4 regions of the Streptomyces sp. CA-278952 genome follow, and region 4 is predicted to be linked to each of the others. Evidence: riboswitches for the same ligand, from Rfam matches in the RefSeq annotation. Region 4 holds a riboswitch; each other region holds the start of a gene.

Region 1 (7,658 bases), 2.1 Mb from region 4:
TCTTCGAACAGAAGCTCCGCAAGCGTGAGAAGTTCCCGCTGATCGTCGAGCTGGAGCCGTTGTTCGCCTGCAACCTCGCCTGCGAGGGGTGCGGGAAGATCCAGCACCCGGCCGGTGTCCTGAAGCAGCGCATGCCGGTCGCCCAGGCGGTGGGCGCGGTGCTCGAATCCGGCGCTCCCATGGTGTCCATCGCCGGTGGTGAACCGTTGATGCACCCCCAGATCGACGAGATCGTGCGCCAGCTCGTCGCCAGGAAGAAGTACGTCTTCCTCTGCACCAACGCGATGCTGATGCGGAAGAAGCTCGACAAGTTCACCCCGTCCCCGTACTTCGCCTTCGCCGTGCACATCGACGGACTGCGAGAACGGCACGACGAGTCGGTCGCCAAGGAAGGCGTCTTCGACGAGGCCGTCGCCGCGATGAAGGAGGCGAAGCGGCGCGGTTTCCGTGTCACCACCAACTCCACCTTCTTCAACACCGACACCCCGCAGACCATCATCGAGGTCCTCAACTACCTCAACGACGACCTGCACGTCGACGAGATGATGATCTCGCCCGCCTACGCCTACGAGAAGGCCCCCGACCAGGAGCACTTCCTCGGCGTCGAGCAGACCCGCGAGCTGTTCAAGAAGGCCTTCGCCGGCGGCAACCGGGCCCGCTGGCGGCTCAACCACTCACCGCTCTTCCTGGACTTCCTGGAGGGCAAGGCGGACTTCCCGTGCACCGCGTGGGCGATCCCCAACTACTCGCTCTTCGGCTGGCAGCGCCCCTGCTACCTGATGAACGACGGCTACGTACCGACGTACCGTCAGCTCATCGAGGAGACCGACTGGGAGAAGTACGGCCGGGGCAAGGACCCTCGCTGCGCCAACTGCATGGCGCACTGCGGTTACGAGCCCACGGCGGTGCTCGCCACGATGGGGTCCCTGAAGGAATCCCTGCGCGCGGCGCGGGAGACCATCAGCAGCAACCGCTGAGGCGGTGCCCGACGAGGTACGGCCGGCCGCCACGGGTCTCCCGGGGTGGCCGGCCCATGGCGCAGCACACCCGAAGGGAAGAGCGGGCGATGACGGACGGCGGATCCCAGGGCTTCGACCTGGCTCGGCTCCTCGCCGAGCGCGGGGCGGAACGATACGACCTGCATGCGCGCCACCTCAACCACCAGCTGCCGCGCATGCTGCACACCATCGGCTTCGACAAGGTCTACGAGCGGGCCGAGGGCGCGTACTTCTGGGACGCGGAGGGCAACGACTACCTCGACATGCTCGCCGGATTCGGCGTCATGGGCCTGGGCCGCCACCACCCCGTCGTCCGTCAGGCGTTGCACGACGTCCTGGACGCCCAGCTCGCCGACCTCACCCGATTCGACTGCCAGCCGCTGCCCGGACTGCTCGCCGAGAAGCTCCTCGCCCACAGCCCGCACCTGGACCGCGTCTTCTTCGGGAACAGCGGCACGGAGGCGGTCGAGACGGCGCTGAAATTCGCCCGCTACGCCACCGGGAAGCCCAGGGTCCTCTACTGCGACCACGCCTTCCACGGGCTCACCACCGGCTCCCTCTCGGTCAACGGGGAGAGCGGCTTCCGCGACGGCTTCGCCCCCCTGCTGCCGGACACGGCCGTCCCGCTGGGCGACCTGGAGGCGCTGCGGCGTGAGCTGAAGCGGGGCGACGTCGCGGCCCTCGTCGTGGAGCCCGTCCAGGGGAAGGGCGTGCACGCCGCGCCGCCCGGCTATCTGCGCGGGGCCCAGGAGCTGCTGCACCGGCACAAGGCGCTCCTGATCGTCGACGAGGTGCAGACGGGGCTCGGCCGGACCGGGGACTTCTACGCCTACCAGCACGAGGAGGGAGTGGAGCCCGATCTGGTGTGCGTCGCCAAGGCGCTCTCCGGCGGCTATGTGCCCGTCGGCGCGACCCTCGGCAAGGACTGGATCTTCCGCAAGGTCTACTCCTCCATGGACCGGGTCCTCGTCCACTCCGCGAGCTTCGGCTCCAACGCCCAGGCGATGGCGGCCGGGCTCGCCGTCCTGACGGTGATGGAGGACGAGGAGACCGTCGCCAACGCCCGGCGCACCGGCGACCTGCTGCGCGAGCGGCTGGCGGCCCTGGTGGACCGCTACGAGCTGCTGCACGAGGTCCGCGGGCGCGGGCTGATGATCGGCATCGAGTTCGGCCGGCCCGGCTCGCTCAAGCTCCGCAGCCGCTGGACCATGCTCCAGGCGGCCCGCAAGGGCCTTTTCGCGCAGATGGTCGTGGTGCCGCTGCTCCAGAAGCACCGGATCCTCACCCAGGTCTCCGGCGACCACCTGGAAGTGATCAAGCTGATCCCGCCGCTGGTCATCGGGGACGCGGAGGTGGACCGCTTCGTGGCGGCCTTCACGGCCGTCATGGACGACGCGCACAGCGGCGGCGGACTGATGTGGGACTTCGGCCGGACGCTGGTCAAGCAGGCCGTGGCCAACCGCTGACCGGCCCGCACACAGGAGTGGCCAACCGCTGACGGCCTGGCACACGGGAATTGCCTCTGAGGCAAGTTATTTGCCTCAGAGGAAAGATCCTGGCCCAATGGGAGGCATGAACACTTCGGACGCCGGGGTGCCGGACGAGCTCCCCGGCGTCGCACCCCGACTGCGCGACCTGCGCCGCGATCGCGGCCTCACCCTGGAGACCGCCGCCGGCCGGGCCGGACTCTCCCCGGCCCATCTCTCCCGGCTGGAGACCGGCCGCAGGCAGCCCTCGCTGCCGATGCTGCTCGGACTCGCCCGTATCTACGGTACGACGGTCTCCGAGCTGCTCGGCGAGCAGCCGCCCGAACGGGACGCGATCGTCCGCGGCGGCGGGTTCGAGGGGGCGGAGGCCGACGGCTGGATGTACCGGCAGGCCGGCGGGTCCGGCCGCGCGATGCAGGCGCTGCGGGTGCGCGTTCCGTACGGGGCCCAGGGCGACCTGGTCCGGGTCCATCCCGGCGAGGAGTGGCTGTACGTCCTGGAGGGGCGGCTGCGGATCGGGCTCGGCGACACCGTGCACGACCTCGAACCCGGCGACAGCGCCCACTTCGACTCGCTCACCCCGCACCGGATCGCGGCCGTCGACCGCTGCGGCGCGGAGCTGCTCTTCGTCCACTCCCTGCTCCAGAGCCCCGCCGCCGAGCTGTGCCTCGGCAGCGCCCTCCACGCGCGCTGAACCGGCTGTCCCGGCCGGCTCCAGCCTTCGCTCCACCGGCCGCGAGGCCGACAGAGAGGACCGTCATGTCCGATTCCGAGCACTACGACCCGCTGGGCCCCGGCCGCCGCCCGAACGAGGACCCGCAGGAGAAGCGGATGCCGCGCGGTGTCGTCATCCGGCTCTTCGCCTACTTGGTGGCGGGCCACGTCGTCGCGGGCTTCCTCTACCTGCTCTTCGAGGTGGCCGGGAGCAAGTGACGGCGTTCGGACGACCGCCCGCCCCGGACGGATCGCCCCCCCCGTCCGGGTCAGCCCAGGTCGAGCAGGCGCTCGCGCAGCCGCTCCCGGGTCTCCGGGGAGACGCTCAGCCCCTCCGACAGGTAGCGGTCCGTCGTTCCCCAGTTCTCCTCGATGGCCGTGAAGGCCGCCGCGAGGTAGGCGGGCCGCGCCCCGAAGAGCGGGTCCAGCAGCTCCAGCACCTCGGGAGACATGCCGGTGCCGGACGCGTCGGAGCGCTTCACGGCGTAGCGGCGGTGGAGGTCGTTCGACTTGAGGTAGTCCTCCTCGATCGCCTCCGGCTCGACGCCGACCGCCAGCAGGGCGACCGCGATCGAGAGACCGGCCCGGTCCTTGCCCGCCGCGCAGTGCATCAGGGCGGGGACGCTGTCCTCGGCCAGGGAGTGCAGCACCCGGCTGTGCTCGGCGGTGCGGTCCAGAATCGTCGCGCGGTACATCCGGATCATGCGGTCGACGCCCTTGCCGTCCGCGAGGACGGAGCGCAGCTGCTCGATGTTCCCGTCGCTCACCAGCCGCCAGAACTCCGCGCCGTCGGCCGGGTCCGAGAGCGGAATGCTGACATTGCGGACACCGGCCAGCTCGATGTCGTATCCGTCGAGCCGGTGGTCGGCGGAGTGGCGGAAGTCGAAGATCGTGTGCAGCCCGAGCCCGCCGAGGAAGACCGCGTCCTCGGCCGTGGCGTGCGCCAGGTGGCCGCTCCGGTAGAGCCGCCCGAAGGCGGTGCGCCGACCGTCCGCGGTGGGGAGCCCGCCCACGTCGCGGAAGTTGCGGACTCCGGTCAGCACGGTCTCTGTCGGCGGGACCTGCGGCACCTGTTGCGTCACGGTGGCTCCTGGGATCTCTGGCGTCGGCGCGGCTCGCCGACGAGGGCGCTCCCGTGACGATACGACATCGATTCGACGGAAAATCATCACGGTCGCGCCCCGGTGCGGAGTGCCGAGGCCGCCAATCTGACCCGGCGTCAGCAGCGAGGCCGACCGCATGTCCGTATTGGTGCATTTCGCAGAACATGCCCCGCTAATGGGGGAGATGGGATTTCGGAGGTGAGCGGGATCATATCCGTGACGGTCCGTGGTGAGCTCGCCCCGGAGTATTCCCGTTGCCCGCACGGAAATCCAAGATCCGTAATCCACGGAGGGTGACGGGAAATCCGGGGAGAAATCGAATCGATGATTCCGGTGCGCAACCGATGGCTTGTTCTGCTCGTCCTCGCTCGTTTACGGTCGCCGCAATCCGGACGGACCGCCTAATCCTGCCGCCGCCCGGAATTCGCACCCACCCACTCACGCGTGGCAGGAGCGGGGGAACCAGGTAAGCCGCCGATCCGGAGCGATCCGGACCGGCTCGGGGTGAAGTCGCCGCAACGCGACCGGGCATCTCCAGCCCGAACCCGACAGCTCACCTCGCAGGCGCCGGAGAGGAACTTCCCATGCCCGCAACGGGTAAGCACCGCCGTCCGAAGTCCGGCCCGATCTCCCGCGGCGTCCTCGTCGCAGGGACCGGCGGCGCCGCACTCGCCCTCCCGCTCATCGGCGCCACCGTCGCGAACGCGGCGGACCAGGCCGCTCCGGCCGCGAAGCCCGCCGCCGCCTCGGTCGCCGCCGCGCACACCGCCCCGGCCGCAGCCCCCGCCGCGTCGAAGGCCGCCCCGAAGACGTACGCCGTCGTCTCCGGCGACTACCTGGCGAAGATCGCGGCCGAGCACCAGCTCAAGGGCGGTTGGGAGAAGCTGTACCAGGACAACCGCTCCACCGTCGGCGAGAACCCCGGCCTGATCCACCCGGGCATGAAGCTGACCCTCGGCGCCAAGGGCTCCGCCCCGGCCGAGAAGTCCGCGGCTCCCGAGGCCGCCCCGAAGAAGGCCGCTCCGGCGCCGAAGGCCGCGCCGAAGGAGGCGCCGAAGGCGGACACCGTCTCCGCCGACGACTCCGAGGGCTCCGACAGCCCGTCGCGGACCGGCTCCTCCGAGGCCACCGGCTCCGGCTGGTCCGCCCCGCTGGCCAGCGCCAACGTCACCACCCAGTACCGCGCTTCCGGCGCCAGCTGGTCCAGCGGCTACCACACCGGCTCGGACTTCCAGGCCGCCTCCGGCACCCCCGTCCTCGCCATCGGCCCGGGCACCGTGGTCTCGGCCGGCAACAGCGGCTCCTACGGCAACGAGGTCGTCATCCAGCACGAGGACGGCATGTACTCCCAGTACGCCCACCAGTCCTCGCTCAACGTCTCCGTCGGCCAGACCGTGACCGGCGGCCAGCAGATCGGCCTCTCCGGCTCCACCGGCAACTCCACCGGTCCGCACCTGCACTTCGAGGTCCGCACCGGCCCGAGCTACGGCTCGGACATCGACCCGATCGCGTACCTGCGTCAGCACGGCGTCTCCGTCTGACGTCTCCGTCTGACGTCTCCGTCTGACGTCTCCGTCCGACCGGACGCGGCGAGAGGTGATCGAGGGGCGGTGCGCGACGGCGCACCGCCCCTCCACTTATTCCGGCTTTACCAAAAACTGACCGGGTGGTCTATCTCACCACCCGTCAACCCCGTATTACGGTCGCGTAGGTCACATCGCACGATGCAGGATATGTGCTTGTGGCAGACGATTCGAGAAACAACCAGCAGCACACCATCGGGTCGTACGCGGCGATTGGCGACAGTTTCACCGAGGGCGTCGGGGACCCCGGCCCCGGCGGGACATATCTCGGCTGGGCGGACCGCTTCGCGGTGCTCCTCGCCGACCGGCTCCCGGCCCCCGGTGGGGCGGCCGGCCCCGAGGACTTCCCGCACGGGGACTTCCGCTACGCCAATCTCGCCGTACGAGGACGTCTCCTCGACCAGATCGTCGAGGAGCAGGTCCCGCGCGCCAAGGAACTGGCCCCCGACCTGGTCAGCTTCTGCGCGGGCGGCAACGACATCATCCGCCCCGGCACCGACCCCGACGACCTCGCCGAGCGCTTCGAGCGGGCGGTCGCGGACCTGAGCAACGCCGTCGGCACGGTCATGGTCACCACCGGCTTCGACACCCGGGGCGTTCCGGTGCTGCGCCACATGCGCGGCAAGATCGCCACGTACAACGTCCACCTGCGGGCCATCGCCGACCGCTACCACTGCCCCGTGCTGGACCTGTGGTCGCTGCGTTCGGTGCAGGACCGGCGCGCGTGGGACAACGACCGGCTGCACCTGTCGCCCGAGGGCCACACCCGCGTGGCGCTGCGCGCGGCCCAGGTCCTCGGCCACGACGTGCCCGCCGACCCCGACCAGCCCTGGCCGCCGCAGGCTCAGCGCCGCCCCTTCGACGCACGGCGCGACAACATCCAGTGGGCCCGCGAATACCTCGTGCCCTGGATCGGCCGACGGCTGCGCGGCGAGTCCTCCGGCGACCATGTCGAGGCGAAGCGCCCGGACCTCCTGCCGCTGTAGCCGTCGAGCCGGTCAGGGCTCCAGCAGGGGAAGCGCACGCCGGGTCGGGCCCGGCACCACGAGCCCGACCGGCGGCGTGCCCCCGGCCGGGGGGTTTCCTGCCGGTATCCGCTCCAGGACACCGCCCGCGAACACGTCGTACAGCGGCAGCGACTCCAGATGCACATAACCGATGTGGCAGTCGCACACGGCGAGCGGACAGGACCGCGGGCCGAGCGCCCGGCGGTAGCTGCCGTCGTAGAGATTCCCCAGCTCCGCCTTGACGAAGTGACAGCGCCGCACCGTGCCGTCGCCGTCCACCGAGATCACCGACTCGCCCGTCCGGCAGGGCAGCCCCGCCGAACGGTGCGGATCACGGCTGTAGGGGAACAGCGGATCCAGCTCCGTCCACCGCGCCGCCTCCGCGTCGGTGTAGGTGTGGCCCTCGGCGGCGTTCACCCAGAGATAGACCTCCTGCGGCAGCGCCGCCCGCAACCGCCGCGCCTCCTCCAGATGGGCGTCGAAGCCCACCACGCCGACGCTGTAGCGGATTCCCCTCGCGGACAGCTCCCGGCACTTGCCCAGGAACCGCTCGTACGGTGTCTGCCCCGGGTGGTACGTGCACCAGAGCGCGACCCGCTCCGGATCGGCGTCGGCCAGCCAGTCGGTGCGGCCGCTCAGGTTCGTCTGGATCGCCACCCGCCCGATGTGCGGCAGCCGTGAGAGATCGGTCAGCGCCCGCCGGTACCAGGAGCGCACCAGGCCCTCGCCCCACGGGGTGAACAGCACGGACAGCCGGTCACCGGTC
Region 2 (7,658 bases), 1.3 Mb from region 4:
ACCACCCGTACCCCAATCGCTGGGCGGCTCCTTGGCCCGAATCCCTTCGGGCTGGTGGTTCCGGCGCATGCCGGGGCCGGGCGAGGAAACCCTTCGCCCGACGCGAACGCCCCGGCCTGCTGCGGCAGGCCGGGGCGTTTCGCTGTGCACGGCCTCGCGTACCTCCCGGCCCGAGCGCCTCAGGCGCGGCTGCCGGTGAGGGTGGCGTAGACGACGACGTTGTCGGCGTAGCGGCTGTCCGCCTCGGAGTAGTCGCCGCCGCAGGTGATCAGACGGAGCCCGGCGTGGTCGAGGTTGCGGTAGACCTCGACCGTCGGGAACGCGTCCTTGGGATACACGGCGGTCCGGTCGACGGTGAACTCGGCCGTGCGGCCGTCCGCGCGGCGGACGGCGATGCGGTCGCCGGGGTCGAGCGCGGCGAGCTCGAAGAAGACCGCCGGCGCGCCGTCCCAGGTCACATGGCCCGCGATCACCGCCGGCCCCATGGCCCCGGGCGTCGGGCCGGGCGTGTACCAGCCGGCCTTGTCCGGGTCGCGCGGGGTGTCCATCGCCCGGTTCTCACCGAGTCCCAGGTCCTCCAGCGTGGAGTCGACCTTCAGGGAGGGGATCGTGATTCCGACGGGCCGGGAGGAGGGCAGGGCGGCTACGGGCCGCCTGTTCCGGGCTCCGCCCCCGCTCCCCTTCTCCGGTGGCGCGGACGTCCCCGCGTGGGGCGGGGGCGTCCGGCCGGCCGGGGCCCCGGAGCTTCCCTTGTCTGCCGCCGGGGGAGGGGCGGGCTGCTGGCGGTCGGTTCCCAGGGCCAGCAGCAGCCCGCCGGTCAGGAGCAGGGCCGCGACGGCGGCGGTGAGCGCGAAGGCCCGCCGCCGTCCGGGGGGTGGCGTTGGCCCGTCGCCCGGGTCCGTCGCGTTCATCGGGGGTCACCTCTTCCTGGTCGCTGCCGCTGCGGAGCCCGGTCGGTGCGGGGCGGCGGTCGGACGCCGCGCCTGCCGCCGCCGGGCCGGACCGGGCCGGTCAGGCGTCGTGCCGGGCGTGGGCCGTACGGGTCTGGCGGCGTACGGCGAACAGTCCGCCGGCCGCGAGCACTGCGGCGCCGCCCGCAGCCAGGAGCCCCGGCGACTCGACGCCCTCCGTGCTGCCGCCGCCGGTCTCGACGCCGCCGGCCGGCATGGAGCCGACGGCCGCGCCCTTGACCATGCCGCAGTTGGCCGGAGCGGTGGCCTCCTGGGGAAGCTTCGGGTCGAGCTCGCTCTTGCCCGCGCCGAAGTCGTACGTCCCGTCGTCGTTGCGGTCGATGCCGTGCTGCACGACGTGCAGGTCCTTGAGGTGGTCCGCCACGTCCTGCGAGACGGTGATCGTGCGGGAGTAGGTCAGCTTGCCGTCCTTGTCGGCGACGGGCATCCGGTCCACCGCGAGGCCGCTCTTCTTGGACGTATCGCCCTTCGTCGTCAGGGAGATGTTGATGTCCCCGTACATCGGCAGGCCCTCGGCGGTGGTGACGATGCCGTCGCCGTCCTTGTCCGCGCTCCTGTCCGGGCAGCGGAAGTCGTGGCCGTCGGTGGAGCCGTGGATGTGCTGGGCGTGCGGCTGACCGGGGACCAGCCCCTGTGCGTCGATCTTCACGGTCAGCTGGTCGCCCTCCAGGCTGACCAGGGCGGCACCACTGGCGCCGGAGTCGTTCAGCTGCTCCAGGTCGATCTGGTACGTGTCGCCCTCGGCCGCCTTCGTGGTGCCGGCGGGGTGCCCCTCGTGAGCCAGGGCGGGCCCGGCCACCCCGAGGGTGAGCGCTGCGGGCAGGACGAGCAGTGCGGCGAGGCGAGTTGTACGGCGGGCTATCACGAAGACGCATCCCCTTCCGGAAGTTCCGGCGCGGGGCCGGAACGACGTTCGGTCGCTGATGTCGTCTATTCGGAGCCGCGGCTCGGGCGGATTGGCCCGGGCACGACAAAGTTGTGCGGTCCCCCCGCCCGCCCGCCGCGGGGGCGAGCGATCCCGTGGTGGGGGACGCGCTGTCGGAGTAGCTGGTGTCCACGCCGATCAGGAATCCGAGGCCCTGGACGATGCCCGCGTACACGGCGACGAGCCACTGCCGCCGCTGCGCCTGCCCCAGCACGCGGTCCCGTGCGGACTTTCGCGGAGATCTCATGCCGAACAGCGCGAAAGCCATGGAGGATTCCCCGAGGGTGGCGCCCCGGCCCCCGGCCCGGAGGCGCTCCGCCGTAATTGGTCAAAGGCGCGCCGGGAATGCCGTAGAGTTGTGTTTACCGACGCGGGGTGGAGCAGCTCGGTAGCTCGCTGGGCTCATAACCCAGAGGTCGCAGGTTCAAATCCTGTCCCCGCTACTGAAGGCCCGGGCCCGGCACGCACAGCGTGCCGGGCCCGAGTCGTTTCCTGGCGCCGTGATGGTGCGGCTTGACCTTGACGCAGCGTAAAGATCTAGCGTTTCCGGCATGGAGTGGTCCATTCAGGAAATCGCCAGACAGGCCGGCACCACGAGCCGCACGCTCCGGCACTACGGAGACCTCGGTCTTCTCACGCCGAGCCGGATCGGGAGCAACGGCTACCGCTACTACGACCAGGACGCCCTCGTCCGGCTGCAGCGCATTCTGCTGCTGCGGGAGCTCGGTCTTTCGCTGCCCGCCATCAAGGACGTGCTCGTGGGGCAGCGGGACACGGCGGTGGCGCTGCGGGCGCATCTGCGACTGCTCGAACAGGAGCAGGCGCGCATCGGGCGGCAGATCGCCTCGGTGCGGACCACTCTCCACAAGACGCAGGAGGGGATGGAGCTCATGGCTGATGAAGTGTTCGACGGCTTCGACCACAGCGCCCACGAGCAGGAGGTCACCGAGCGCTGGGGCCGGGACGCGTACGAGGAGGGCGACCGCTGGTGGCGTTCGCTCGGGGACGAGCAGAAGAAGGCGTTCCAGGACGAGCACGAGGCCATCGCGCGCGCCTGGGGCCGGGCCAGGGAGGCGGGGTTCGCCGCCGACGGGGCCGAGGCGCAGGACCTCGCGCGGCGGCACTGCGCCTGGCTGTCCTCGGCCAAGGCGCCCAGCCGTTCGTACGTGATCGGGCTCGGTGAGATGTATGTCGCCGATCCCCGCTTCGGAAAGAACTACGATCGGTACGGGGACGGCACCGCCGCCTTCGTACGGGACGCACTGACGGTATACGCGGAACACCGGCTCTCCGACTGACCACGGAAGGCCGGCCCGCCGTCCGCCTTCCCCCTATTCGGCCGATGCGGAGTAGCCGCTCGGCGCGGCTCCGGGAAGCGTGGGCGGGGCGCGGTACCGTCCGCAGCCGTGGGTGGACCGGGCAGGAGTGCACAGGTGGGGATGGCCGACGAGCGGCGCAGCGGTACGACGGGGAGTTTCGACGCCGTGGGCCGGGTGGTGTTCGGGTCCCGGGAGGGTCAGCTGACGTCCGACGGGCGGCGCACGGGGCGGTTCGTCCGGCTGTTGCCGGCCCTGCTGATCCTCGGTGGGCTGGTGTTCGACTCGCTGGCTCCGCCCAACTTCACCGCGGTCCCCCTGTTCGTCGCGGCCCCGCTGATCGCCGCGCCGTTCTTCTCGAAGTCCCGGACCGTCCGTACGGGGATCGCGGCGGTCCTCTCGGTCATCGCGATGCGGCTCTCCGACGGGACGACCACCCAGGTGGTCCCGGTCATCGAGATGCTCACCGTGCTCACGGCCTCGGTGCTGGCCCTCGTCATCAACGGCGTCGTGCGGCGCGGCAACGAGCAGCTCGCCTCGGCCCGGGTCATCGCGGAGACCGCCATGCGGGCCGTGCTGCCGACCCCGGCCGAGCGGATCGGCGGACTCCAGGTGGCCGCGCGGTACGAGGCGGCCCAGGCCGACGAGTTCGTGGGCGGCGACCTGTTCGCCGTCGCGGACACCCCGTACGGCGTACGGGTGGTCGTCGGCGACGTGCGCGGCAAGGGGCTGGACGCCGTCGAGGCGGTGGCGGTGATCATCGGGGCGTTCCGGGAGGCGGCCGAGCAGGAGCGTTCGCTGGAGGGTGTCGCGCAGCGGCTGGAGCGGGCGCTGGCCCGGGAGGGGACGCGGCGGTACGGCCTTGACGCGATGGAGGGGTTCATCACCGCCGTGCTGGCCGAGATCCCGCCCGGTTCGGCCTCGTTGCGCCTCGTCAACCGCGGTCACCCCGAGCCGCTCCTGCTGCACGCCGACGGCGCCCTGGAGGTGCTGGCGCCCTCGGTGCCCGCCATGCCGCTCGGGATGGACCTGGGGGTGTGGCCGGACCGGTCCGACGAGTGGGCGATGCCCGCCGGGGCGACGCTCCTCGCCTTCACGGACGGCCTGTCCGAGGCCCGGGACCCGAACGGGGTCTTCTACGATCCCGCGGCCCGGCTGCGCGGCCGGATCTTCCCCGGCCCGGAGGAGCTGTTGTCGGCGCTGACGGACGACGTACGGCTGCACACCGGCGGGCGGACCACGGACGACATGGCGCTCATCGCGGTCGGCCGGCCGGCGGAGGGGCAGCCCGTGCCCCGGACGACGGTGAAGATCGTGGGCCGGGGGCGATGACGCCGGGCGATGACGCCCGGCGATGACGCCGGGTGATCGGGCCGGGTGATGACGGGGCATCGGAGAGGCGTCGGCGGGACGACGACAGCGTGATGACACGGTGCGTAATCAAAGGGCACCGCTCCGCATAACGTTTGACACACCGTCAGAAAAAGTGGTGTAGCTGAGTTGCGGTCAAGTCGCCCGATTGCGCCCGGTTGTCACCCGTACATCCCTGCCCTGTTCGTTAATGATCAACAGGAACAGCTTGGAATACGGCCCGTCCGTCTATTAACGTTCGATAACGCAGCGCGGTCGTCACAGCCGTCGTCAGAGACGGCGCCGCGCGCGAGCGCCGAATTCCGCAAGGGAACCGGGGAACCACCTACATGGGGTGAATCGGACGCCTGCGTCTCGTCAGAGACGGAGGGGCCCGTAGGAGACCTTCCTGCTCCGAACCCGTCAGCTAACCCGGTAGGCGAGAAGGAAGGAAAGGAGTGCGCCCACGTGGCGTCCAACAAGCCTGCCCCTGAGGCCCCGTCACCCTTCAGTGCCGACACCTTCGGTGGCGAGGAGCGCACCTGGGAGGAGTGGAACCCCACCGCGGAGTCCATCCGTCCCGTGCGCGGCAAGCACCGCGTGGCCAAGCAGCGTGGTCTCGCCCGTAGCTCCACCGTCCTCGGGGTCGGTGTCATAGCGGCTGTCGGTGCCGGCGGCATGGCCACCGCGCAGGACAAGGCGCCGGTCTCCATCTCTCTTCCCGATTCCATCGTGGACAACCTCCCCGACGCCAAGTCCCTTCCCGGCGTCGGGTCTTTGATGTCCGACGAGGCGGAGCCCGCCCCGGTCGCCGCGACCGCGCCGCTCACCACCGCCGGCCTCACCACCGCCGAGGCCGAGCAGGGCACCGGCGCCGGCGAGGCGCTGCGCGCCCGGATCCTCCAGCAGGCCGAGCAGCAGCAGGCCAGCGCCGACGCCGAGGCCAAGGCCGCCGCCGAGAAGGCAGCGGCCGAGAGCGCCGCCGCCGAGGCCAAGAAGCAGCAGGACGACGCCGAGGCCGCGGCCGCCGCGAAGAAGAAGGCGGCCAAGGAAGCGGCGGAGAAGAAGAAGGAGGCCGAGCGGCTCGCCAAGCTCGCCGCCAGCTTCTCCCTCCCCGCCTTCTCGTACACGATCACCTCGACCTACGGTCAGTCCGGCGCGCTCTGGTCCTCGGGCCAGCACACCGGTCTCGACTTCGCCGGGTCGGCCGGTGCGCCGCTCAAGGCCGTGCACAGCGGCACGATCACGTCCGCCGGCTACTCCGGTTCGTACGGCTACCGCACGGTCCTCGAACTCGAGGACGGCACGGAGATCTGGTACGCCCACCAGTCCTCGATCGAGGTCTCCGTCGGCCAGAAGGTCACCACCGGCCAGACCATCGGCCGCATGGGCGACAGCGGCAACGTCACCGGCGTCCACCTCCACCTGGAGGTCCGCACCGCGGGCGGTTCCGCGATGGACCCGATGGCCTGGCTCAACAGCAAGGGCCTGAACGTCTGACCTTCCCGGCCCGAGGCTTCTGACCTTCCGACCCCGCGACCGGCGTCCTTCGTCGCCGCCCCGCAACCCCGGCAGCCCTGACGCACACCCCCCGACGTCAGGGCTGCCGGTCTGTCCGGGGACGGTACGGCCGGCGGGCGACGGAATACCGTCCCCGCCCCGGCCCGTTGAACATCCACATGACTTCTCCGCGCACTCTCGGCAGCTCCGACCTCCAGGTCTTCCCCCTCGCCCTCGGCGGCAACGTCTTCGGCTGGACGGCGGACGAGGACCAGTCCTTCGCCGTCCTGGACGCGTACGTCGCGGCCGGCGGCAACTTCATCGACACCGCCGACGCGTACTCAGCCTGGGTCGAGGGCAACGAGGGCGGTGAGTCGGAGACCGTCATCGGCAAGTGGCTCGCCTCCCGCTCCAACCGGTCCGACGTCGTCGTCGCCACCAAGGCCGGCGCCCACCCCGAGCACCGGGGCCTGGCCGCCGGCACCCTCAAGGGCGCGGCCGAGGCATCGCTGCGCCGCCTCGGCACCGACCACATCGACCTCTACTACACGCACTTCGACGACGAGACCGTCCCGGTCGAGGAGATCATCACCGCGCTCGACCAGCTGGTGAAGGAGGGCAAGGTGCGGCACATTGCCGCCTCCAACATCAGCCCCGAGCGCCTGCGGGCCTCCCTCGACTTCTCCGAGCGCGAGGGCCTCGCCCGGTACGTCGCGCTCCAGCCGCACTACAACCTGGTCTCCCGCGACACCTACGAGGGCGACCTCCAGGACACCGCGGCCCGCGCCGGCCTCGCCGCCGTCCCGTACTACGCGCTGGCTTCCGGCTTCCTCACCGGCAAGTACCGCCCCGGTACGACCGTGGAGAGCGCCCGCTCCGCGAAGGCGGGCGGCCACCTGGAGTCGGAGCAGGGCCTCAAGGTGCTCGCCGCCCTCGACCGGGTCGCCGGGGAACGGGGCGCCGAGATCGCCACGGTCGCCCTCGCCTGGCTCGCCGCACAGCCGACCGTCGCCGCTCCGATCGCCTCCGCCCGTACGGTCGAACAGCTCCCCGCCCTCGTCGCGGTCGCCGACCTGCGGCTGACCGACGGCGAACTCGCCCTGCTCACCGAGGCATCGGCCTGACGGAGCCGGACGCCGCCGCCGTTCGCGGACGCCGAGCTGTTGCTGTTGCTGTGGCTACGTCGGCGGGCGGCGGTGGCTGGGGGGTGTGCCGCCATACGGCTGGGGCGGCGGGTAGGAGCCGGGGCCGTATCCCGGTGTGGGCCCGGGCGCCTGCCCGTATCCGGGCGTGTGGCCGGGGCTGTACCCGTACCCGTACCCGTACCCGTACCCGTACCCGTACCCGTACCCGTACCCGTTTCCGTTTCCGTTTCCGTTTCCGTACGGCGGCGGCATGGGGTGGCCGTGGTGGCCGTGGCGTGGGCGGGCCGTCAGGCGGGCCGCATGGGTGAGGGCCGGGGCCGCGAACTCCCGGCGCTGCCAGAGGTGGTGCAGCAACTCCCGCTCCCGGGCGCCGAAGTCCGGGCCCACCGCGCCGTGGCGGGCCCGGCGGCGCAGCCCCGCCAGGGAGGTCGCGAACGACTCGTACTCCGCG
Region 3 (7,658 bases), 1.9 Mb from region 4:
AAGCCCCCGACGCCCCCGTCGAGACCCCCGCCGACCCCGGCCGCATCGTCCTGCTCACCGCCAGCCACCGGGTCGCGCCCGGCCTGCTGTCCTGGCCGGCCTGGCAGACGCTGCACGCCGCCGACCGGGTCCTCGTCCCCGGTCCGGACCACCCGCAGCTCCCCTACCTCCGTGAGGCGGGCGTAAGCGTCGAGCACGTTACGCCCTCCGCCGACGAACTGGTCGCCGACTGCGCGGGCGGCCGGACCGTCGTCGTCCTGGCCGGCGGCGAGGGCGACAGCCGCCTGACGGACGGCCTGGCCCGGCTCGGCGGCTCGGGCCGGGTGGCCATGCCGGACCTGGAACTGCTCCCCGGCTCCTACGACCTGCCCGGGGCCCGCCTGCTGGACCTGGTCCAGGTCATGGACCGGATCCGCCGCGAGTGCCCCTGGACCTCGCGGAAGACCCACCGGGGCCTCGCCAAGTACGCCATCGAGGAGGCGTACGAACTGGTCGAGGCGATCGAGGACGGCGACCGGGACGAACTGCGCGAGGAGCTCGGCGACGTCCTGCTCCAGGTCGTCTTCCACTCCAGGATCGCCGAGGAAGGCCGCCCGGAGGACGGGGCGGAGCCCTTCGCCATCGACGACGTCGCGGGCGGCCTCGTCGACAAGCTGATCCACCGCCACCCGCACGTCTTCGGCGACGAGAGCGCCGAGACCCCCGAGGACGTCCACGCGCACTGGCTGCGCACCAAGGCGATCGAGAAGCAGCGGACCTCGGTCACCGAAGGCGTCCCCCTGGGCCAGCCCGGCCTGGCCCTCGCCGCGAAGCTCGCGAGCCGCGTCCGTACGGCGGAGCTCGACGTCCCCCTCCCCACGGGCGACACCATCGGCTACGAACTCCTGGCCCTCGCCGTACGCGCCGAGGCGAACGGCGTCGACCCGGAGACCGCCCTGCGCGCCGCCGCCCGCGCCTACCGCGACGCGATCCTGGCGGCGGAGGGCGGGGCGGAGCACGCCGGGAAGCTGCGGGAAGACGTCGGTCCGCCGACCGATACCGTCAAGGAGTGAACGACAGCCCCGCCCCCCGCACCCCCGAGCCCTCCGCCTGCCCCCACAGCGCCGCCCCGAGCGAGGCCGTCCCGGCGGCCCCCGGCCCCGAACTCTTCACCTGGGAGTTCGCCACCGACCCCTACCCCGCCTACGCCTGGCTCCGCGAGCACCGCCCCGTGCACCGCACCGCGCTGCCCAGTGGGGTCGAGGCCTGGCTCGTGACCCGGTACGGGGACGCCAAGGAGGCGCTCGCCGACGCGCGGCTCTCCAAGAACCCGGCCAACCACGCCGAGTCGCCGCACGCCAAGGGGAAGACGGGGATCCCGGGGGAGCGCAAGGCGGAGCTGATGACGCATCTGCTCAATATCGACCCGCCGGACCACACCCGGCTGCGCCGGCTCGTGTCCAAGGCGTTCACCCCCCGCCGGGTCGCGGAGTTCGCGCCCCGCGTGCAGGAGCTGACGGACCGGCTCATCGACGACTTCGTGGAGAAGGGGAACGCCGATCTCATCCACGACTTCGCCTTCCCGCTCCCCATCTACGCCATCTGCGACCTGCTCGGCGTCCCCGAGGAGGACCAGGACGACTTCCGGGACTGGGCGGGCATGATGATCCGGCACGGCGGCGGGCCGCGCGGCGGGGTCGCCCGGTCGGTGAAGAAGATGCGCGGCTACCTCGCCGAACTCATCCACCGTAAAAGGGAGAACCCGGGCGACGACCTGATCTCCGGGCTGATCCGGGCCAGCGACCACGGCGAGCACCTCACGGAGAACGAGGCGGCCGCCATGGCGTTCATCCTCCTGTTCGCCGGGTTCGAGACGACGGTCAACCTCATCGGCAACGGGACCTACGCGCTCCTGCGCCACCCCGAGCAGCGCGCCCGGCTGGAGGCCTCCCTGGCGGCGGGGGAGCGCGACCTGCTGGCCACCGGGATCGAGGAGCTGCTCCGGTTCGACGGGCCCGTCGAGATGGCGACCTGGCGGTACGCCACCGAGGCGCTGACCCTGGGCGGCGAGGAGATCGCCGCCGGGGACCCCGTACTGGTGGTGCTGGCGGCGGCCGACCGCGACCCGGAGCGGTTCACGGATCCGGACACCCTGGACCTTGCGCGGCGTGACAATCAGCACCTCGGATACGGACACGGCATCCACTACTGCCTGGGAGCGCCGCTGGCCCGGCTGGAGGGGCAGACCGCGCTGACCACCCTGTTGAAACGCCTTCCCGACCTGCGACTTGCGGGAGAACCTGGCGATTTGCGCTGGCGTGGCGGGCTCATCATGCGTGGACTGCGCACCCTTCCGGTCGCGTTCGAGCCGGGTAGCCGATCCGAAAAAAGTGACACAGTGTCAACTCCGTGACTTTCACGTGATCTGGGCTGCATCGACTTGTGACACACGTTCGAGTCCCGCTAGGTTCACGGTTCGACGCGTCGGTCGCACCTTGCTCACGCGTCACTTGTGCTCCGAAGCAGCACGGAGTCCGGCACGGAATCCGCTGCGCGGCGCTCAGGTCACTCGCTTGTCAGTCGCACGGAAGGCATACTCATGGGCTCCGCGAACGGCAGACACCGCCGCCCTCGTCAGGCACCCGCCCTCATCGTCGCCGCGGGCGTGACGGGATCGGCCATCGCCATCCCCCTGCTCGGCGCCGGCGGTGCGCAGGCGGCCGAGGCCACCACCTGGGACCGGGTCGCCGAGTGCGAGAGCGGCGGCATGTGGAGCGCCGATCTCGGCAACGGCTACTACGGCGGGCTCCAGTTCTCGCAGGAGACCTGGTCGGCGTACGGAGGCGCGGCGTTCGCGCCCCGCGCCGACCTCGCCAGCCGCTCGCAGCAGATCTCCGTCGCCGAGAAGGTCCTGGGCGACCAGGGCCCGAAGGCGTGGCCCAGCTGTGCGGTGATCTCCGGTCTCGCGGTGGACGGCAGTCTGCCCGGCGTCGACCCGGGCACCTCGCCGTCCACGGACCCGTCGGCCGACCCGTCCGCCGATCCGTCGGCGGACCCTTCGGCCGACCCGGCCCCCACCCCGACCGACGAAGCGGACGCAACCGGTGAATACGGTGAATCACGTGAAACGGGCAAGGGTGAGAAGGGTGATGAGGCGGACAAGAGCGGTAGTGGTGGCGCGGAGAAGGGGAGCGGGACTCCCGACTCCTCGGTGACGCCCTCCGCCCCGCCCGCCTCCGACGCCCCCGACGCCTCGGACCCCTCCACCGCCCCCGACGCCTCGACGGGCGAGGGCGACGGCAAGGGAGGCAAGCACCGGGGCGCCCCCGCGCCCGAGGAGGCCGACGGGGGCCGGAAGGACGGCCCCCGTGATTCCGGCCGGCACGCATCGCGCGGCGAAGGCGACGCGCGGGACGGTGGCGCGGCGGCCGCCGACGGGTACACGGTGCGGCCCGGGGACAACCTCTGGGCGATCGCCGACGCCCAGGAGATCCCCGGCGGCTGGACCGGCCTGTACGAGACGAACAAGGACCTCCTGGGCTCCGACCCGGACCTGATCCTGCCCGGCCAGAACCTGGACCTGCGCCTGGACCGCGGTGCGGGCGAGGACGCGGACCCGGCCGCACCGGAGGGTGCCGAGACGTCCGCCGGGGCGCCCGCCGCCAACTGATCGAATTCGGGAAAACACCCCGAAAAGCGAGGCAGTTAAGAGACCTATGTCCACTTTTGCGTAAGTGAGACATGGGTCTCTTTGCTTCAACTGGCGTGATTCGTCCGGCCGGTCCGGGTGAATCGCCCCCCACCTGCGGAAACAGCCCGTCGGTCACGGCGAGTTCGGGTTGATTGCCCCCTATGTCCATCTTTGAATGTCGGGGTTGCCTGTGTTTACGGTCGGAACCGCTCGCACCGCGGGCCCCGTCGACCGTCACGCCGAATCCTGCCGTCGGTCGAAGGGAACAGACGCGTAAGCGCCGTAGGCAGGAGCGGGGGACCCAGGTAAGCCGCCGGGTCCGGACGCCTCGTCGAACCGACGGGGACGTACGGGACCGGCTAGGGGTGAAGTCGCGAGCAGCACCGCGCGACCGGGCAACTCATCAGCCCGAACCCGACAGCTCACCTCGTAGGCGTCGGTGAGGAGATTCCTTCCATGCTGCTGAACAGCAAGGGCAAGCACCGCCGCCCGTCCAAGGCCACCCGTATCGCCACCCTCGCGGGTGTCACCGGTGCCGCCATCGCCGTCCCGCTGATGGGCGCGACCAGCGCTTCCGCCGCCTCCGTCGAGACCTGGGACGCCGTCGCCCAGTGCGAGTCCGGCGGCAACTGGTCCATCAACACCGGCAACGGCTACTACGGCGGACTGCAGTTCTCGCAGTCCAGCTGGGCCGCCGCCGGCGGTACGCAGTACGCCTCCCGTGCCGACCTGGCCTCCAAGGACCAGCAGATCGCCGCCGCCGAGAAGCTTCTCGACCTGCAGGGCCCGGGCGCCTGGGCCTGCGCCGGCGCCGGCGGCCTCACCAACGACGGTGTGGACCCGGGCGTGAACACCGGCTCCGGCTCCGGCGAGAGCAAGCCCGAGCAGGCGCAGCCCGAGCGCCAGGCCGAGCAGCCCACCACGCGCTCCGAGCAGCGCGAGGCCCCCAAGGCCGAGAGCAAGAAGACCGTCACCACCCCGACCGGCGAGAAGGTCCAGAAGGGCGACGGCGAGTACAAGGTCAAGGCCGGCGACACCCTGAGCACCATCGCCCAGGCGGAAGACGTCAAGGGCGGCTGGAGCAAGCTCTTCAAGCTCAACGACGACATCGTCAAGGACGCGGACCTGATCTTCCCGGGTCAGCAGCTCCACCTGAAGTAACCGCCGTCTCTCCTCCCCGGAGGAGAAGCGTCCGGCGGCACTTCTCCTCGCACGGCTTCCCGGCCCGGCGCGCTCGTCCCCCAGCGCGCCGGGCCGGGTTCTTCGTGAGCGGCGGGCGCCGATGGCCCATGCGTTCACCTCTTGTTGTTACCACTCAGTAGATTTCTAGAGTTTTGTCCCGTGATGCAGGTCCTTGGGTCCTTTTTCGTCCCAGGAGGCGGGCGGTCGGCCGGTCGACGCGGCCGGGCCCGATAGGCTCGTGCCGCAAGGCCACAGTGACCCTGCACAACCAGTGTCAGATCCCAGAAGGAGATGCCTCGTGCCGTCCATCGACGTCGTCGTAGCCAGGGAAATCCTCGACTCCCGGGGCAACCCCACGGTCGAGGTCGAGGTTGGCCTCGACGACGGCAGCACGGGCCGTGCTGCCGTTCCGTCCGGTGCCTCCACCGGAGCGTTCGAGGCCGTCGAGCTTCGCGACGGTGACCCCAACCGCTACATGGGCAAGGGCGTCGAGAAGGCCGTCCTCGCCGTCATCGAGCAGATCGGCCCGGAGCTCGTCGGGTACGACGCCACCGAGCAGCGCCTCATCGACCAGGCGATGTTCGACCTCGACGCCACCGAGAACAAGGCCTCGCTCGGCGCGAACGCCATCCTCGGCGTCTCGCTCGCCGTCGCGCACGCCGCCTCCGAGGCGTCCGACCTGCCGCTCTTCCGCTACCTCGGCGGCCCGAACGCGCACCTGCTGCCCGTTCCGATGATGAACATCCTGAACGGCGGCTCGCACGCCGACTCCAACGTGGACGTCCAGGAGTTCATGATCGCCCCGATCGGCGCGGAGTCCTTCTCCGAGGCCCTGCGCTGGGGCGCGGAGGTCTACCACACGCTGAAGAAGGTCCTCAAGACCAAGGGCCTGTCCACCGGACTCGGCGACGAGGGCGGCTTCGCCCCGAACCTGGAGTCCAACCGCGCCGCCCTGGACCTCATCGTCGAGGCCATCAAGGAGGCCGGCTACGTCCCGGGCCGCGACATCGCGCTCGCGCTCGACGTCGCCGCGTCCGAGTTCTACAAGGACGGCGTCTACGAGTTCGAGGGCAAGTCCCGCTCGGCCGCCGAGATGACCGAGTACTACGAGGAGCTCGTCTCCGCGTACCCGCTGGTCTCCATCGAGGACCCGCTGTACGAGGACGACTGGGCCGGCTGGAAGGTCATCACCGACCGCATCGGCGCCAAGGTGCAGATCGTCGGCGACGACCTCTTCGTCACCAACCCCGAGCGGCTGGCCCGCGGCATCGAGGAGGGCTCCGCCAACGCCCTGCTCGTGAAGGTCAACCAGATCGGTTCGCTGACCGAGACCCTGGACGCCGTCGAGCTGGCCCAGCGCAACGGCTTCAAGTGCATGATGTCGCACCGCTCCGGCGAGACCGAGGACGTCACCATCGCCGACCTCGCCGTCGCCGTGAACTGCGGTCAGATCAAGACCGGCGCCCCGGCCCGCTCGGACCGCGTCGCCAAGTACAACCAGCTGCTGCGCATCGAGGAGATCCTCGACGACGCCGCGGTGTACGCGGGCCGTTCCGCCTTCCCGCGCTTCAAGGGCTGACCCGTAGCGTCAGGACGGTAGCCTCCGCCCGTCCCCGCACCCGGTCCCGTACCGTGTGCGGGGACGGACGTGTGTGATGGGGAGGCGGGAGACATGGCCGGGAAGGACCGCGACCGGTTCTCCACCGCGACCAGGCTGCGACTGCTCGGCGAGCAGACCGCGGCCCGCGTGTACCGATCCCAGAACCGCCGGCAGGCCCGCCGCTCCCGGCTCACCGGCCGGGCCGCGTTCCTGGCGCTGGTGGTCTGCTCCCTGGTGGTGGCGCTCGCCTATCCGATGCGGCAGTACGTCTCCCAGCGCGACGAGATCGCCGAGCAGGAGCGGCTCTCGCAGCAGGCGGAGCGGCGCACCGAGGAGCTGCGGGACGAGAAGGCGCGGCTCCAGGACGACGCGTACATCAAGCGGCTGGCCCGCCAGCACCTCCACTACGTCCTCCCCGGGGAGACCGGTTACACCGTGGCCGACCCCGACGCGGCCCGGGACCGCCGCGGCGAGTCGGGCGCGAGCGACCGGCCGTGGCACTCGAACCTCTGGGACGGCGTGGACAGCGCCGACCGGCCCGACGACCGCGACTGACACCGACCCCGTACGTCCCTCCGTACGTCCACCTCCACGAGCTTCCGAGCAGAACCAAGGCAGGCATGGAAACGCCCCCTCCGCAGACCGAGTCCACCAAGCCCACCGACGCGGACATCGCCGCGTTCGAGCAGCAGCTCGGCCGCCCGCCGCGCGGTCTGCGCGCCATCGCGCACCGCTGCCCGTGCGGCAACCCGGACGTGGTGGAGACCCAGCCCCGTCTGGAGGACGGCACGCCGTTCCCGACGACGTACTACCTGACCTGCCCCCGGGCGGCCTCGGCGATCGGCACGCTGGAGGCCAACGGGGTCATGAAGGAGATGACGGCCCGTCTGGAGACCGATCCGGAGCTGGCCGACGCCTACCGGGCCGCGCACGAGGACTACATCACCCGCCGCGACGCCATCGAGGTCCTGGAGGGCTTCCCGAGCGCGGGCGGCATGCCGGACCGGGTGAAGTGCCTGCACGTCCTGGTCGGCCACTCGCTGGCCGCCGGCCCCGGGGTGAACCCGCTGGGCGACGAGGCCATCGCGATGCTGCCCGAGTGGTGGGCCAAGGGCCCCTGCGTCACGCCGTGCGCGACGCCGGCCGAGGGCGACGGCTGGACGGTGGAGGAGGGCGACGGCGGCCACTTCGCCTTCCGCCCCCTGG
Region 4 (7,658 bases):
CAGGCGGGCGTCAACTGGATGTCCGTGCACACGGGCATCGACTTCCCCGTCTCGTACGGCACTCCGGTGATGGCCGCGACCGACGGCACCGTGCGCACCCAGCTGAACAGCGCCTACGGGGTCATGGCGATCGTGACCGCCGCCGACGGCACCGAGACCTGGTACTGCCACCTCAGCAGCACCAAGATCCGCTCCGGCCCGGTGAAGGCCGGCGACGTCATCGCGTACTCGGGGAACTCGGGCAACTCCACCGGGCCGCACCTGCACTTCGAGGTCCGGCCCGGCGGCGGCTCGGCGATCGACCCGCTGGCGTGGCTGCGCAGCAAGGGCGTCGACCCGAGCTGAGACGGCATCACGAGAACGGACATGCGGAAGCGGGAGCGAGGGCCAAGGCCCCTCGCTCCCGCTTCCGTATGTCCGGCCCTGGCCCGCCCCTCTACAGCTTCTCGACCGGCGCGTACCGCAGCAGCAGCTTCTTCGGGCGTTCGTCGCCGAAGTCGACCGTCGCCTTGGCCTGGTCGCCGAAACCCTCGACGGCCGTCACCGTGCCGAGCCCGAACTGGTCGTGCGTGACCCGGTCCCCGGCCACCAGGGTGACCGTCGGCTTCTCCGCGCCGCCACGCCGGGTCGCGAAACCCGAAGGGCCCGAGCGGGAACGGGAGGAGGACAGCGAGGACGTGATGCCGGAGGTGGGCCCGGCGGGGGCGGCCATCGGGCCCTTGCGCCGCCAGTCCAGGTGCGCTTCCGGGATCTCCTCCAGGAACCGCGAGGGCGGGTTGTACGAGGGCTGGCCCCAGGCGCTGCGCATCGCGGCCCGGGTCAGGTAGAGCCGTTCGCGGGCGCGGGTGATGCCGACATACGCGAGACGGCGCTCCTCCTCCAGCTCCTTGGTCTGGCCGAGGGCCCGCATGTGCGGGAAGACGCCGTCCTCCATGCCGGTGAGGAAGACGACCGGGAACTCCAGGCCCTTCGCCGTGTGCAGGGTCATCAGCGTGATGACGCCGGAGCCGTCCTCGTCCTCGTCGGGGATCTGGTCGGAGTCGGCGACGAGCGCGACCTTCTCCAGGAACTCCGCGAGCGTGCCCGCGCCTTCCTCGTCGCCGCGCTCCTGCTCGAATTCGAGGGCGACGGCGGCGAGTTCCTGGAGGTTCTCGACGCGGGTCTCGTCCTGCGGGTCGGTGGAGGCCTGGAGCTCGGCGAGATAGCCCGTACGCTCCAGGACCGCTTCCAGCACGACTGCGGGCCCCGCGCCGGACTCGACGATCGTGCGCAGCTCCTCCATCAGCGTGTTGAAGCGCTTGACGGCGTTGGACGAGCGGGCGGCCATGCCGTACGCCTCGTCGACGCGGCGCAGTGCCTGCGGGAAGGAGATCTTCTCGCGCATCGACAGGGCGTCGATCATGGCTTCGGCGCGGTCGCCGATGCCGCGCTTGGGGACGTTGAGGATGCGGCGCAGCGGGACGGTGTCCTCGGGGTTGGCCAGGACCCGGAGGTAGGCCAGGACGTCCCGGACCTCCTTGCGCTCGTAGAAGCGCACACCGCCGACGACCTTGTAGGGCAGGCCGACGCGGATGAAGATCTCTTCGAAGACACGGGACTGGGCGTTGGTCCGGTAGAAGACGGCGACGTCGCCCGCCTTGGCGTCGCCCGCGTCGGTGAGCCGGTCGATCTCGTCGGCGACGAACTGCGCCTCGTCGTGCTCGGTGTCGGCGACGTAGCCGGTGATGCGGGCGCCGCTGCCGGCGTTGGTCCAGAGGTTCTTGGGGCGGCGGCTCTCGTTGCGCTCGATGACGGCGTTGGCGGCGGAGAGGATCGTCTGCGTGGAGCGGTAGTTCTGCTCCAGCAGGATCGTCGTCGCGCTCGGGTAGTCCTCCTCGAACTGGAGGATGTTGCGGATGGTCGCGCCCCGGAAGGCGTAGATCGACTGGTCCGCGTCGCCCACCACGCACAGCTCGGCGGGTGCGTCGGCCTCCCCGGCCGGGCCGACCAGCTCCCTTACCAGCGTGTACTGGGCGTGGTTGGTGTCCTGGTACTCGTCGACGAGGACGTGGCGGAAGCGGCGGCGGTAGTGCTCGGCGACGTCCGGGAAGGCCTGGAGCAGGTGGACCGTCGTCATGATGATGTCGTCGAAGTCCAGGGCGTTGGCCTCGCGCAGGCGGGCCTGGTAGAGCGCGTACGCCTGGGCCAGGGTCTTCTCGAAACCGTCCGCCGCCTGTCCGGCGAAGGTCTCCTCGTCGATGAGCTCGTTCTTGAGGTTGGAGACCTTGGCGGTGAAGGACTTCGGCGGAAACTGCTTCGGGTCCAGGTCGAGGTCGCGGCAGACCAGGGCCATCAGCCGCTTGGAGTCGGCGGCGTCGTAGATCGAGAACGACGAGGTGAAGCCGAGCTTCTTCGACTCGCGGCGCAGGATGCGGACGCACGCGCTGTGGAAGGTCATGACCCACATGGCGTTGGCGCGGGGGCCGACGAGCTGCTCGACGCGCTCCTTCATCTCGCCCGCGGCCTTGTTGGTGAAGGTGATCGCGAGGATCTGCCCGGGGTGCGTCCCGCGCTCGGCCAGCAGGTGGGCGATGCGGTGGGTGAGAACCCGGGTCTTGCCGGAGCCGGCCCCGGCGACGATGAGCAGCGGGGACCCGGCGTGCACGACGGCGGCGCGCTGCTCGGTGTTCAGCCCGTCGAGCAGCGCGGCGGAGTCGATCACCGGGCGCGCGTGACCGTCCCGGTAATACCCGTCCCGGGGCGGCGGGGGCGCGTCGTAGACGCCTCCGAAGAGTCCCTCCGGCACCGCTTCGGGCGCGTGGTCCTCGGGAGGCGGCGGGGGGCCGTCCTCCGCGGACTGGAGGCCGGTCAGGAAACTGTCGTCAAAGAGGCTGCTCATCGCCTCCCGAGTCTAGGCGGCCGGACTGACAACGTTCCGCCGAAGCCGGAAAGCAGCCGCTCGCACCACGCCGTCCCCCGTACGCACGGAGACCGGACGTCGACGTTCCGTGAAGGAGTGCCCGGTCGGAGGGGGTGCCCGGCCCCTGATCGGGAAAGGTCACGAAAATGTATCGGGCATATCGCTCATCGTCCTTCCCAGCGGCGGGGCCGGTTGGCTAGCGTGCTCGGTCAGGTGGCCCGTACCTCCCTGAGGCGAACCACGCCCAACGGGCGCCTCTGCCGAATCCGTCCTGCCGCCCTGGCGGTTCGGAACCGGGGACCCACACGCGACACCGGGGTGAATCGGTCCGTGCCCTCGCATCCGGGACCGTAGGACAGCCTTCCGTTCCGTCCGAACCCGACAGCTAACCCGGTAGGCGGTCCACGGAAGGAGATGCCGGTCTTGGCATCGCATCGCAAGCCGCGCACGAAGGTGCGCACCACCACCCCCGCCGTCGGGCTGACGACGGCCGCGCTGGCCTCCGTGACGCTGCTCTCCACGCAGAGCGCCACGGCCGCGCCCACCGAGCCGAAGCCCGCCGTCGAGGAAGTACAGAAGAAGGTCGACGCCCTGTACCGGCAGGCGGGCACCGCGACCCAGGAGTACAACCGGGCCAAGGCCGCCTCCGCGTCCCAGCAGACGAAGGTCGACACGCTGCTCTCCGACGTGGCGAAGCGGGCCGAGAAGATCAACGAGGCGCGCCGGGCGCTGGGCTCCTACGCGGCGGCCCAGTACCGCAACGGGGGCATCGCGCCCGCGGCGACGTTCTTCCTGGCGGAGAACCCGCAGGGGTACTTCGACCAGAGCCGGCTGATGGACCGGGCGACGGAGCGGCAGCAGAAGGCCGTCACCGAGGTCCGTACGCAGCAGGCCTCGGCGGCGAAGAAGCGCGCGGAGGCGGTGAAGAGCCTGGAGACCCTCACCGAGACGCAGGCCACGCTCGCCTCCAGCAAGAAGGACGTGCAGACCAAGCTCACCGAGGCCCGGAACCTGCTGTCGAGGCTGACCGCCGAGGAGAAGGCGCGGCTGGCGGAGCTGGAGCGCAGACAGGAGGCCGAGGCGAAGGAGAAGGCGGCGAAGCTGGCCGCCCGGCAGGCCGCCGAGGCGAAGGAGAAGGCCCGCGAGGAGGCGGCGAAGGAGTCCGGCGGCGGTTCGGGCACGGGCTCCGGTTCCGGTTCCGGTTCCGGTTCCGGTACGGGAACGGATCCGGGCTCCGGCACCGGCACCGGTACGGACAGCGGTTACGCCGCCAAGGCGGAGAAGGTCCTGGCCTTCGCCCGCGCCCAGATCGGCAAGCCGTACGTGTGGGGCGCGTCGGGCCCCTCCAGTTACGACTGCTCGGGGCTGACGCAGGCGGCGTGGCGGGAGGCGGGCGTGACCCTGCCCCGGACGACCTGGGACCAGGTGGAGGTCGGGACGCGGGTCGCCACCTCCGATCTGATCCCCGGAGACCTGGTCTTCTTCTACGACGACATCAGCCACGTCGGCATCTACAAGGGCGACGGGATGATGATCCACGCCCCGAAGCCGGGTGCGAACGTGCGCGAGGAGTCGATCTACTCCATGCCGATCTACGGAAGCGTGCGGCCGGCGTGACGCGCGCCGGGGGCGGCCCTCCGGCGGCCGCCCCCGGGGAGGCTCAGGTCCAGACCGTGGCGATGAAGATGTTGGCGGCCGTCAGTCCGCCGACCGCGGCGAACGCGCCCTTGTCCACCGTCTCGTCGTCCCGCTTGACGTAGACGAGGGCGAGGATCACGACCAGCAGGGCGAGCTTGATGCCGATCTTGACGTTGTTCACGGTCTGGTCGTCGGCCTGAGCGAGCCCGACCAGGGCGATGCCGGTGACGAGCATGGTCAGCGCGCCGTGCAGCATGGCGGGGATGAAGCGGGCGGTGCCCGCTCCCATGGCCTTCATCTGCGTCAGGAAGCCGCCCAGCAGGGAGGCGATGCCGATGATGTGCAGGGCGACGAAGACATTGATGAGTACGTCCATGTCTCCGGAGCCTAGCCAGGGCCAAGGATTTACCTTTCAGTGAGGCCAACCTTTCTTGTGCGCTTCCCGACTCGCCACTCGCCGCGCCGAGCTGCGCGAACACCGCACCGCGATCCGCACCGCGATCCGCACCGAACCGGCCGACGCCCGCCGTGAGCCTGCCGCGCACCACCTACATCCAGATCAACGCCGGAGCCCGGGTCCCCCGCTCCGAACCGGCCCCCGGTGAACTGGTGTTCTTCTCCTCCGGGATCCGCCATGTCGGCCTCTGCACCGGCGGCGGCCAGATGATCCACGCCCCGCGCCCCGGAGCGCCGGTCCGCATCGCGCTCGTCGATCAGATGCCTTTCGCCGGAGCGGCCCGGGTGGCATAGTCCGCCGCGCAGGTCCCGATCCCCGGCCGAAGGAACTCCCGTATGACGTCGATGGCAAACGCCGTCCAGGACTACGCCCGGGCGCTCGCGCTGCGCTCCCCGGACCACTACCGGGTGGGCCCGTTCACCGTCCGGCACAACCCGGGCTGGGAACTGAAGTACGCCAACTACGCCATTCCCGACCGGGACGCGGAACCCACGGCGGACGAGGTGGCGGCCCTGGTCGACGCGTTCGGGAAGCACGAACGGCTTCCGCGCCTGGAGTTCCTGCCCGCCTGGGCCCCGGCCGTCGAACCCGCCCTGCTGGCCGCCGGTTTCACCGTGGAGAACCGCGCCCCGGTGCTCGCCTGCGGCCGCGAGGAGCTCCGGCCGACGAAGCCGGTCGACGGTCTCCGCATCGGCACACCGGTCACCGAGGCGGAGTTCACCGAGGCCGCCCGCGTCCAGCACCACGGCTTCGGCGGAGAGGGCGAGCCCGAGCCGGGAATGACCGACTGGCTGCGCGCGGCGGCCGCCGGCGACGGGGTCGCCGCACTGGCCGTCCTCGACGGAGCGCCGGCCGGGGCCGGCGGCTGCTCGGCCGCGATCGACGGCCTGAGCGAACTGGCCGGGCTCGCCGTCGCCGCCCGCCACCGCCGCCGGGGCGTGGGCGCCGCGCTCTCCGCGTGGCTGACAGCACGGGCCTTCGACCAGGGCTGCCGGGCGGTCTGGCTGGAGCCGGGCGACCCCGACGTCGAGCGGGTCTACGCGGGCGTCGGCTACCGACGGGTCGGCGAGAAGGTCAACATCTCGCTGGAGCCGGCCGACAGGTGAGCGACGGTCTCAGACCAGCCGTCGAGCCGTCGCCCACCGGGTCAGCTCGTGCCGGTTGGAGAGCTGGAGCTTCCTGAGGACCGCCGAGACGTGCGACTCGACCGTCTTCACCGAGATGAACAGCTGCTTGGCGATCTCCTTGTAGGCGTAGCCGCGGGCGATCAGCCGCAGCACCTCGCGCTCGCGCTGGGTGAGGCGGTCCAGGTCCTCGTCGACCGGCGGGGCGTCCGTGGAGGCGAAGGCATCCAGGACGAAGCCGGCCAGACGCGGCGAGAAGACCGCGTCCCCCTCCTGGACCCGGAAGACCGAGTTCACCAGGTCGGTGCCGGTGATCGTCTTGGTGACGTAGCCGCGCGCACCACCCCGGATGACGCCGATGACGTCCTCCGCCGCGTCCGAGACGGAGAGCGCGAGGAAACGGACCGGGTTCTCGGCCGTGCCCATCATGGGGGCGCAGCGGCGGAGCACCTCGACGCCGCCGCCGCCCGGGAGATGGACGTCGAGGAGAACGACCTCGGGGCGGGTCGCCGTGATGACGGTGACCGCCTGGTCGACGTCGGCGGCCTCGCCGACCACCTCGACGCCGGTCTCCTCGGTGCGGCCGATCTCGGCCTGCACCCCGGTGCGGAACATCCGGTGGTCGTCGACGAGCACGACCCGTACCCGTCGCTCCGGGCCCCCGGTGGCTTCGGTGTTCTCGGTCATTCGCTCGCCCTCTCCATCTCCAGCTCGACCTCGGTGCCCCCGCCGGGCACCGAACGCAGCCGGGCGCTGCCGCCGTTGCGCTGCATCCGGCCGATGATTGATTCTCGTACGCCCATCCTGTCCCCGGGAACCTCGTCGAGGTCGAATCCCGGACCCCGGTCCCGTACGGAGACGAAGACCGTGCGGCCCTCGACCTCCGCGAAGACCTGGACGGCGCCGCCCTCGCCACCGTACTTGGCGGCGTTGACCATCGCCTCGCGCGCGGCCTGCATCTGCGCGGTCAGCTTGTCGTCGAGGGGGCAGTCGCCGACCACGACGACCTCCAGCGGGACGCCGTGCTTGTCCTCGACCTCGGCGGCGGCCCGTTTGACCGCCTCCGCCAGGGTCTCCGGCTCGTCGTCCTCGTCCTTGCCGGTGCCCTCGGGGTTGTAGAGCCAGTTGCGCAGCTCGCGCTCCTGAGCGCGGGCGAGGCGTCTGACCTCGCCACCGTCGTCGGCGTTGCGCTGGATCAGGGTGAGGGTGTGCAGCACGGAGTCGTGGACGTGGGCGGCGACCTCGGCCCGTTCCTGGGCGCGGATGCGCATCAGGCGCTCCTCGGAGAGGTCCTGTGTCATGCGCACCAGGTAGGGGCCGGCGAGCAGGGCGATGCCGGTGAGCACGGCGATGGCCGCGGTGAGCACGTTGCCGAGCTGGGCGGCCGAGCCGCGCACCACTATGAACACGGCGAGGCCGAGGCCGACGAGGGCCACTCCGGCGAGGCCGCGGGCCAGGTGCAGCAGCTTGCGGTTGCGGCCGGTCTCCATCCAGCGGGCGCGGCGGGCGTTGTCCGCCTGCCGCCAGACCAGGACGGAGC

Evidence for each region. A riboswitch is a leader RNA that binds a small molecule or an ion and turns the genes downstream of it on or off. The one in region 4 is predicted to bind cyclic di-AMP.
Region 1: it holds a riboswitch for cyclic di-AMP, as region 4 does, so the genes downstream of both, N7925_RS03510 (M23 family metallopeptidase) here and N7925_RS12910 (C40 family peptidase) in region 4, are expected to answer to the same signal.
Region 2: it holds a riboswitch for cyclic di-AMP, as region 4 does, so the genes downstream of both, N7925_RS19005 (M23 family metallopeptidase) here and N7925_RS12910 (C40 family peptidase) in region 4, are expected to answer to the same signal.
Region 3: it holds a riboswitch for cyclic di-AMP, as region 4 does, so the genes downstream of both, N7925_RS22090 (transglycosylase family protein) here and N7925_RS12910 (C40 family peptidase) in region 4, are expected to answer to the same signal.

Annotation. Positions count from the first base shown of each region.
Region 1 is NZ_CP112880.1:815,185-822,842, reverse strand. Features, by position in the region: gene hpnH (adenosyl-hopene transferase HpnH) at 1-977, shown strand, start outside; gene N7925_RS03530 (aspartate aminotransferase family protein) at 1,067-2,464, shown strand; gene N7925_RS03525 (helix-turn-helix domain-containing protein) at 2,571-3,179, shown strand; gene N7925_RS03520 (DUF6126 family protein) at 3,245-3,418, shown strand; gene N7925_RS03515 (tyrosine-protein phosphatase) at 3,469-4,281, opposite strand; cyclic di-AMP (ydaO/yuaA leader) riboswitch at 4,724-4,884, shown strand; gene N7925_RS03510 (M23 family metallopeptidase) at 4,887-5,843, shown strand; gene N7925_RS03505 (SGNH/GDSL hydrolase family protein) at 6,044-6,871, shown strand; gene N7925_RS03500 (STM4011 family radical SAM protein) at 6,884-7,658, opposite strand, start outside.
Region 2 is NZ_CP112880.1:4,243,459-4,251,116, forward strand. Features, by position in the region: gene N7925_RS18980 (class F sortase) at 180-911, opposite strand; gene N7925_RS18985 (hypothetical protein) at 1,012-1,836, opposite strand; tRNA gene N7925_RS18990 (tRNA-Met) at 2,266-2,339, shown strand; gene N7925_RS18995 (MerR family transcriptional regulator) at 2,448-3,194, shown strand; gene N7925_RS19000 (PP2C family protein-serine/threonine phosphatase) at 3,336-4,544, shown strand; cyclic di-AMP (ydaO/yuaA leader) riboswitch at 4,867-5,019, shown strand; gene N7925_RS19005 (M23 family metallopeptidase) at 5,031-6,062, shown strand; gene N7925_RS19010 (aldo/keto reductase) at 6,242-7,186, shown strand; gene N7925_RS19015 (PrsW family intramembrane metalloprotease) at 7,241-7,658, opposite strand, start outside.
Region 3 is NZ_CP112880.1:4,902,098-4,909,755, forward strand. Features, by position in the region: gene N7925_RS22075 (nucleoside triphosphate pyrophosphohydrolase) at 1-1,052, shown strand, start outside; gene N7925_RS22080 (cytochrome P450 family protein) at 1,049-2,392, shown strand; gene N7925_RS22085 (transglycosylase family protein) at 2,579-3,649, shown strand; cyclic di-AMP (ydaO/yuaA leader) riboswitch at 3,939-4,121, shown strand; gene N7925_RS22090 (transglycosylase family protein) at 4,127-4,831, shown strand; gene eno (phosphopyruvate hydratase) at 5,151-6,431, shown strand; gene N7925_RS22100 (FtsB family cell division protein) at 6,525-7,007, shown strand; gene N7925_RS22105 (DUF501 domain-containing protein) at 7,073-7,658, shown strand, end outside.
Region 4 is NZ_CP112880.1:2,961,703-2,969,360, forward strand. Features, by position in the region: gene N7925_RS12900 (M23 family metallopeptidase) at 1-345, shown strand, start outside; gene pcrA (DNA helicase PcrA) at 437-2,878, opposite strand; cyclic di-AMP (ydaO/yuaA leader) riboswitch at 3,148-3,315, shown strand; gene N7925_RS12910 (C40 family peptidase) at 3,314-4,516, shown strand; gene N7925_RS12915 (hypothetical protein) at 4,560-4,913, opposite strand; partial or broken gene N7925_RS12920 (C40 family peptidase) at 5,066-5,287, shown strand; gene N7925_RS12925 (GNAT family N-acetyltransferase) at 5,330-6,100, shown strand; gene N7925_RS12930 (LuxR C-terminal-related transcriptional regulator) at 6,110-6,805, opposite strand; gene N7925_RS12935 (PspC domain-containing protein) at 6,802-7,658, opposite strand, start outside.